2 linked regions of the Variovorax paradoxus genome follow. The protein of the gene in region 2 interacts with the protein of the main gene of each other region in a pairwise test. Links are inferred from orthologs where the notes say so. Each region holds a gene or a part of one and is shown on either strand. Other genes may lie near its edges.

Region 1 (3,869 bases), 3.8 Mb from region 2 along the record:
AGAAGCGGACCGCGCAATGCTCATTGAAAAGTCGGAAAGGCCTGGGTGTTCGGTTTAACGGCAACAACCGCGAGCTTGCATCGGGATGCGCAACCGCACAAGTGTGGAGAGTGCGCGGCCCCGGCCGCTTGATTCAAACCTGAAGTATCCGTCAGACGACGGCCCCGGCGTTCGGGTCGTCTCCGGATTCCCCGTCGCGCTTGGGTGGGCCACCCTTGACCAGGTCTTCGCGCTTGATGCCGAGCCACATGGCAATGGCCGCCGCCACGAAGCAGGAAGAGTAGATGCCGAAGCAGATGCCGATGGTCAGCGCCAGGGCGAAGTAATGCAGGGTCGGGCCGCCGAAGAAGAACATCGACAGCACCACCAGCTGGGTGGAGCCGTGGGTGATGATGGTCCGGCTGATGGTCGAGGTGATCGCGTTGTCGATGATCTCGGTGGTCGTCATCTTCCGGTAGCGCCGGAAGTTCTCGCGGATCCGGTCGAAGATCACGACCGACTCGTTCACCGAATACCCCAGCACCGCCAGCACCGCCGCCAGCACCGCCAGCGAGAATTCCCACTGGAAGAAGGCGAAGAAGCCCAGGATGATCACCACGTCGTGCAGGTTGGCCAGCACGGTAGCCAGCGCAAACTTCCACTCGAAGCGAAACGCCAGGTAGATCATGATGCCGACGACCACCATGCCCAGGGCCTTGAGGCCGTTGGTGGTCAGCTCTTCGCCGACCTGCGGTCCGACGACCTCGATGCCGCGCTGCGTGGCCGACGGGTCGACCGACTTCAGCGCCTGCATGACCTGCGCGCTCTGCTGGTCGGAGCTCATGCCCTTCTGGGCCGGCAGGCGGATCTGCACGTCGCGCGAGGTGCCGTAGTTCTGCACCTGCACCTCGGGGTAGCCGAGCTTGGTGACGGCGTCGCGCACCTTGCCGATGTCGGCCGACTGCTCGTAGGCGACCTCGATCACCGTGCCGCCCGTGAACTCCACCGACAGGTGCAGCCCGCGGTGGAACAGGAAGAACACCGCCAGCGCGAAGGTGACGACGGAGACGATGTTCAGCACCACCGCGTGGCGCATGAACGGAATGGTCTTGTGGATGCGGAAGAATTCCATGACGCTTGTCCTAGACCTTTACTTGGTGGCCACGGCCGAGCCGTCGGTGTTGGGCCGCCAGACCGTGCCGATCGACACCGTCTTGAGCTTCTTCTTCTGGCCGTACCAGAAGTTCACGAGGCCGCGCGAGAAGAACACGGCGGAAAACATCGAGGTGACGATGCCGATGCAATGCACCACGGCAAAGCCGCGCACCGGGCCGGAGCCGAAGGCCAGCAGCGCGATACCCGCGATCAGCGTGGTCACGTTGGAGTCCAGGATGGTGCCCCAGGCGCGTTCGTAGCCGGCATGGATGGCTGCCTGCGGCGACGCTCCGTTGCGCAGTTCTTCGCGCACGCGCTCGTTGATCAGCACGTTGGAGTCGATGGCCACGCCGATGGCCAGGGCCATGGCCGCGATGCCGGGCAGCGTGAGCGTGGCCTGCAGCATCGAGAGGATGGCCACCAGCAGCATCAGGTTGACGGCCAGCGCGATCGAGGAGAACAGGCCGAACAGTGCGTAGTACGCGCACATGAAGACCATGATCGCCAGGAAGCCGTACATCACGCTCTTGAAGCCTTTTTCGATGTTGTCGGCGCCCAGCGTCGGGCCGATGGTGCGTTCCTGGATGATTTCCATGGGCGCGGCCAGCGAGCCGGCGCGCAGCAGCAGCGCGAGGTCGTTGGCCTCGACCACGGTCATGGAGCCCGAGACCTGGAAGCGGTTGCCGAGTTCGCCGTTGATCGACGGGGCCGTGAGCACTTCGCCCTTGCCCTTCTCGAAGATCAGCATGGCCATGCGCTTCTTGTAGTTCTCGCGGCTGACGTCGCGCATGATGCGGCCGCCCTTGGCGTCCATGGTCAGGTCGACCTTGGGCTGGTTGCTCTGCTGGTCAAAGCCGGGTTGCGCGTCGGTGAGGTTCTCGCCGGTGACGAGCACCTGCTTCTTCACGATCACGGGGCGGCCCTGGCGGTCGAGGAATTTCTCGGAGCCGAAGGGCACGGGGCCGCCGCCCAGTTCGGCGGCGCGGCCTTCTGCGCTTTCGTCCACCATGCGCATTTCGAGCGTGGCGGTGCGGCCCAGGATTTCCTTGGCCTTGGCGGTGTCCTGCACGCCGGGCAGCTGCACGACGATGCGGTCCAGGCCCTGCTGCTGGATCACGGGCTCGGCCACGCCGAGTTCGTTGATCCGGTTGTGCAGCGTGGTGATGTTCTGCTTGAGCGCGGCGTCCTGCAGGCGGCGGGCGGCTTCGGGCTTGATGCTGGCCACGAGGCGCCAGTTGCTGCCGTCCTGGCTGTCGGTGGTGGAGAGATCCTGGAACTGGTCCTGGATCAGGCGCTTGGCCGCGTCGAGCGAGGCCGCGTCGCGGAAGCTCACCTCGACGGTCTGGCCGTTGCGGCTCACCGCGGTGCCGCGGATGTTCTTGTCGCGGAAGGTGGTGCGCAGGTCGCTGGCGAAGGACTCGGCCTTCTTGTCGATCGCGCCCTTCATGTCCACCTGCAGCAGGAAGTCGACGCCGCCGCGCAGGTCCAGGCCCAGGTACATCGGGAAGGCGTGCAGCGCGGTCAGCCACTTGGGCGAGCGCGACACCAGGTTGAGCGCCACCGTGTACGGCGGATCGTTCGCGTCGGGCACCAAAGCGCGCTGCACGGCGTCGCGCGCCTTGAGCTGGTCGTCGGTGGTGGCGAAGCGGGCACGCAGCGAGGTGCCGTCCAGGGTGATCAGGTCGGGCGTCAGGCCGGCGGCCTTGAGCGCTTCCTCGACCCGGGTCTGGGTGGAGGCGTCGACCTTGACGACCGTCTTGGCCGCCGACACCTGCACCGCAGGCGCCTCACCGAAGAAATTGGGCAGGGCGTAGATGAGCCCCACGAGCAACACGATCACGATGATCGTGTACTTCCAGACCGGGTAACGGTTCATGAGCGGGCGCTTTTTCTCAAGCTTTTCAGAAGAGGGAACACCGCGTGACTTGGGGCCCTGCGCTGCAAAGCGCAAGGCTCGGCGCACGCTTTTATTGTTTGACGGCGCCCTTGGGCAGGACCTGCACCACGGCGCTGCGCTGGATCTTGATCTCGACGCCGTTGGCGATCTCGAGGCCCAGGTACTGGTCGTTCAGGGAGGTGATCTTGCCGAGCACGCCGCCGGCGGTGGCGACTTCGTCGCCCTTGGCCAGCGCCTCGATCATGGCGCGCGCTTCTTTCTGGCGCTTCATTTGCGGGCGGATCATGACGAAATACAGCACCACGAACATCAGCACCAGAGGCAGCATGCTGCCGAGCGAGGACAACATGTCACCGCCGCCGGCTGCAGCGGGCGCGGTCTGGGCGAAAGCAGAGGAAATGAACAAGAGAGTCTCCAGCAGAGGGAAGAGAAAACGAGAGGAAGGCGGGCCGGTCCCGACGCTCCTCATGGCTTCGCGGCCACGAAGGGAATTGGGGCCGCAAGTCAAAGCTCGGCGGGGCTTGGCCGCGCACAGCACCGGGCATTGTATTCGGCGCCGGTGACTGCTCCACGCCCTTATCCGGCGCGGTGGGGAGGGCTTTCGGGTGACTCGACCCGCCGGCTCGGCGCTACGTTTTCAATAGCAAAGAGCGCCCTCGGGGCGCTCTTTGCAGGGGGAATGCACCGAAAAAATCAGGCGGCCGCGCGCTGCGCCTGCGGATTGCGCCACTTGCCCATCAGCTCGCTCCAGCGGCTGCGGGCGGCCGCGAGGTTGCGATCCTTGACGTGGCCGTAGCCGCGGATCTGCTCCGGCAGGCCGGCGATTTCGAGCGCCAGC
Region 2 (3,924 bases):
ACGACCTCGTGCTGCGCTTCCGCCCGAGCTTCTTCCCGTTCACCGAACCCAGCGCCGAGATCGACATCCAGTTCGCGAGCGGCCCGCTGGCCGGCCGCTGGCTCGAAGTTTCGGGCTCCGGCCAGGTGCACCCGAACGTGGTGCGCAACATGGGGCTCGACCCGGAGCGCTACATCGGCTTCGCCTTCGGCATGGGCCCCGACCGGCTCACCATGCTGCGCTACGGCGTGAACGACCTGCGCCTGTTCTTCGACGGCGACCTGCGTTTCCTCTCGCAGTTCCAGTGAGCCCCCTCCATACATAGAAAAACCAGATCGAGATCGAAGAGATGCAATTCCCGGAATCCTGGCTGCGCGAGTTCTGCAACCCGCCCCTCGGCAGCGCCGAACTGGCCGAAACGCTCACCATGGGCGGCTTCGAGGTCGAAGAGCGCCGCCCGGTCGCGCCGCCTTTCACGCGCATCGTGGTCGGAGAAATCAAGGAAGCAGTGCAGCACCCGAACGCCGACCGCCTGCGCGTATGCCAGGTCGACGCGGGGCAGGGCGCTTTGCTCAATATCGTATGCGGCGCGCCCAATGCGCGCGTCGGCATCAAGGTGCCTTGCGCGCTCGTCGGCGCTGAACTGCCGCCGGGTGAAGACGGCAAGCCCTTCCTCATCAAGTTGGGCAAGCTGCGCGGCGTCGAGAGCCAGGGCATGCTGTGCTCGGCGCGCGAACTGCACCTGAGCGAAGACCACGGCGGCCTGCTCGAGCTCGCGGCCGATGCGCCGATCGGCGCCGACGTGCGTGATGTGCTCAAGCTCGACGATGCGCTGCTCACCCTCAAGCTCACGCCCAACCTGGCGCACGGCCTGAGCGTCTACGGCGTGGCGCGCGAACTCGCGGCGCTCACCGGCGCGCCGCTCAAGACGCCGGCCATCGCGCCGGTGGCCACCTCGTTCAGCGACGTGTTGCCAGTGAAGGTCGAAGCGCCCGAGCTTTGCGGCCGTTTCTCGGGCCGTATCGTGCGCGGCGTCGACACCAAGGTCGCCACGCCGGCATGGATGGTCGAGCGCCTTGCGCGCTGCGGCCAGCGCAGCGTGACGCCGCTGGTCGACATCTCGAACTACGTGATGTTCGAGTACGGCCAGCCCAGCCACATCTTCGACCTCGACAAGATCCACGGCGGCCTCACGGTGCGCTGGGGCAAGGCGGGCGAACAGCTCAAGCTGCTCAATGGCACGACCATCACGGTGGACGACAAGGTCGGCGTGATCGCCGACGACCGCGAAGTCGAATCGCTCGCCGGCATCATGGGCGGCGACGCCACGTCCGTCTCGGACGACACGCGCAACATCTACGTCGAGGCTGCGTTCTGGTGGCCCGCCGCGGTGCAGGGGCGTTCGCGCCGCTTCAATTTCTCGACCGACGCAGGCCATCGCTACGAGCGCGGCGTCGATCCGAGCCGCACGGTGCAGATCATCGAGCGCATCACGCAGCTGATCGTCGAAATCTGCGGCGGCCAGGCCGGTGCGATGGACGACCAGAAGCTGGACGTGCCCGAGGCCGTGCCCGTCACGCTGCGCGTGGCGCGCGCAGCTCGCGTGATCGGCATGCCGCTCACGCAGGCGCAATGCGCCGACGCGCTGAACCGGCTGGGCTTTGCCATCACCGAAGGCGAAGGCACGCTGACCGTGACCCCGCCGCCGCACCGCTTCGACCTGCTCATCGAAGAAGACCTGATCGAAGAGGTCGCGCGCCTGATCGGCTTCAACAACCTGCCGACCACCGCGCCGCTCGCGCCCATCACGGCCCGCGTGCGGCCCGAGGCGCAACGCGGCCGCTTCGCTGTGCGCCGCGCCGTCGCGGCGCTGGGCTACCAGGAGACGATCAACTTCAGTTTCGTCGAGGCGCACTGGGAGCAGGACCTTGCCGGCAATGCCAACCCGATCAAGCTGCTGAACCCGATCGCCAGCCAGATGAGCATGATGCGCTCGTCGCTGCTGGGTTCGCTGCTGCAGGTGCTCAAGTTCAACCTCGACCGGAAGGCGCCGCGCGTGCGCGTGTTCGAGCTGGGGCGCGTCTATCTGCGCGACGACAGCGTTGCCACCACCGACAGCACCGTGCGCGGCGTTCACCAGCCGATGCGCGTGGCGGGCCTCGCCTGGGGTGACGCCGATGAATCGCGCTGGGATGGCAAGCCCGAGCGCATCGACTTCTATGACGTCAAGGGCGACGTCGAGGCGCTGCTCGCGCCGCTGGTGCCGAGCTTCGAGGCGGCAGAGCATCCCGCACTGCACCCGGGCCGTTCGGCGCGCGTGCTGGTCGACGGCAAGGCCGTCGGCTTCGTCGGCGAACTGCATCCGCGCTGGCGCCAGAAGTGGGACTTCGCCCAGGCGCCGGTTCTGTTCGAGCTCGATCTCGATGCCGTGACCGCGCGCCCCGTGCCCGTGGCGCAGTCGGTGCCCAAGCACCAGGCCGTCGAGCGCGATATTGCCGTCGTCGTGGCTGAAGCCGTCACGCACGACGCGCTGATGCAGACCATCCGCGCGGCCACGGCTGCGCAGGGCCTGTTGCGCGATGCGACGCTGTTCGACATCTACCGTCCTCAACCGCTGCGCGATGGCGCGGTGGCCGCGCCCGGTGCGCTGGCACAGGGCGAGAAGAGCATGGCGGTGCGCCTGAGCTTCCAGAGCGACAGCGCCACGCTGACGGACGAGCAGGTCGAGCCTGCTGTGCGCGCCATCGTCGAACAATTGGGCGCCAAGCTCGGCGGCCGCTTGAGGGGGTGATGAGAATGAATGCTGCCGATTTCACGCTCGAGGCTCTAGAAACGCCTGCGCTGACCAAGGCGCATCTGGCCGACCTGCTGTTCGAGCAGATCGGCCTGAACAAGCGTGAGTCCAAGGACATGGTCGAGGCGTTCTTCGAGCTCGTGGCGAACAGCCTGATCGAAGGCACGGACGTGAAGATCTCGGGCTTCGGCAACTTCCAGATCCGCGTGAAGGCGCCGCGCCCTGGTCGCAATCCGCGCACCGGCGAAGCCATTCCGATCGGCGAGCGCCGCGTGGCCACGTTCCACGCGAGCGCCAAGCTCAAGGAGCAGATTCACGGCAACATCGACCCGCAGGCCGCTGGTACGACCGAGGTCGAGTGGAGCCTTGGCACCGAGTGAATGAATAGTGCTTGGTGCTGTGCGCTTGCGTAGAGTAATCTCTAAGGTTTCCCGCGCACAGTCTTGATTTCAATGGAGAAAACGCTCCCGCCGATTCCTGTCAAACGCTACTTCACCATCGGTGAGGTCGGCGAACTTTGCGGCGTCAAGCCGCACGTGCTGCGCTATTGGGAGCAGGAGTTCACGCAACTGCGGCCCATGAAGCGGCGCGGCAACCGTCGCTACTACCAGCACCACGAAGTGCTGATGATTCGCCGCATCCGCGACCTGCTCTACGACCAGGGCTTCACCATCAGCGGTGCGCGCAACAAGCTGCAGGAACTGGTGCAGGGCGAGCGTGACCGGCGCAAGGCCGGTGAGTTGCCGCTCGAGGGCATGGAAGCGATCGAGATCGAGCAGGAAGAATTCGACGCGGCCGTGCAAGATGCGCCGGCAACTGTGGCGGCCGTCTCTGCCCCGAAATCGGTCGATCTGTCGCAGCTGCTGAACCTTCGGCGCGAACTCTTTGAAATTCGTGAGCTGCTGACCGTCGGACACTGAATTTTCATAGCTATAATCGAGAGCTTCGGTGTGTGGCGCAGCCTGGTAGCGCACTTGCATGGGGTGCAAGGGGTCGAAGGTTCGAATCCTTTCACACCGACCAAAAACAGTAGTTAGATCAACGGGTCAGAGCCACAAGCTCTGACCCGTTTTTCTTTGTGCCTGACAAATGAAATGGGCTTCTGGCAAGCCCATCTGTTTCCGGCTTTCGTTGCGCCGTGCGCATGCCTA

What was found.
Region 1: the proteins of pheT (region 2) and secD interact in binary tests that used the Escherichia coli proteins (3 or more experiments, as listed by UniProt). The link is inferred for Variovorax paradoxus from one-to-one orthologs.

The regions. Positions count from the first base shown.
Region 1 is NZ_CP091716.1:6,887,470-6,891,338, forward strand. What follows is about bases 571-3,564. They hold secD (protein translocase subunit SecD), read right to left. Parts: upstream 3,011-3,564; coding sequence 1,130-3,010; downstream 571-1,129. Other genes in these bases: secF (protein translocase subunit SecF), read right to left, coding at 571-1,111; yajC (preprotein translocase subunit YajC), read right to left, coding at 3,102-3,437. Also shown: L3V85_RS32355 (DUF1631 family protein), read right to left, coding at 1-24; more of secF, read right to left, coding at 152-570; L3V85_RS32375 (indolepyruvate ferredoxin oxidoreductase family protein), read right to left, coding at 3,725-3,869. UniProt on the Escherichia coli protein: Part of the Sec protein translocase complex. Interacts with the SecYEG preprotein conducting channel. SecDF uses the proton motive force (PMF) to complete protein translocation after the ATP-dependent function of SecA.
Region 2 is NZ_CP091716.1:3,096,953-3,100,876, forward strand. What follows is about bases 1-3,049. They hold pheT (phenylalanine--tRNA ligase subunit beta), read left to right. Parts: upstream 1-328; coding sequence 329-2,770; downstream 2,771-3,049. Other genes in these bases: pheS (phenylalanine--tRNA ligase subunit alpha), read left to right, coding at 1-287; L3V85_RS14385 (integration host factor subunit alpha), read left to right, coding at 2,776-3,049. In the rest of the region: more of L3V85_RS14385, read left to right, coding at 3,050-3,153; L3V85_RS14390 (MerR family transcriptional regulator), read left to right, coding at 3,226-3,693.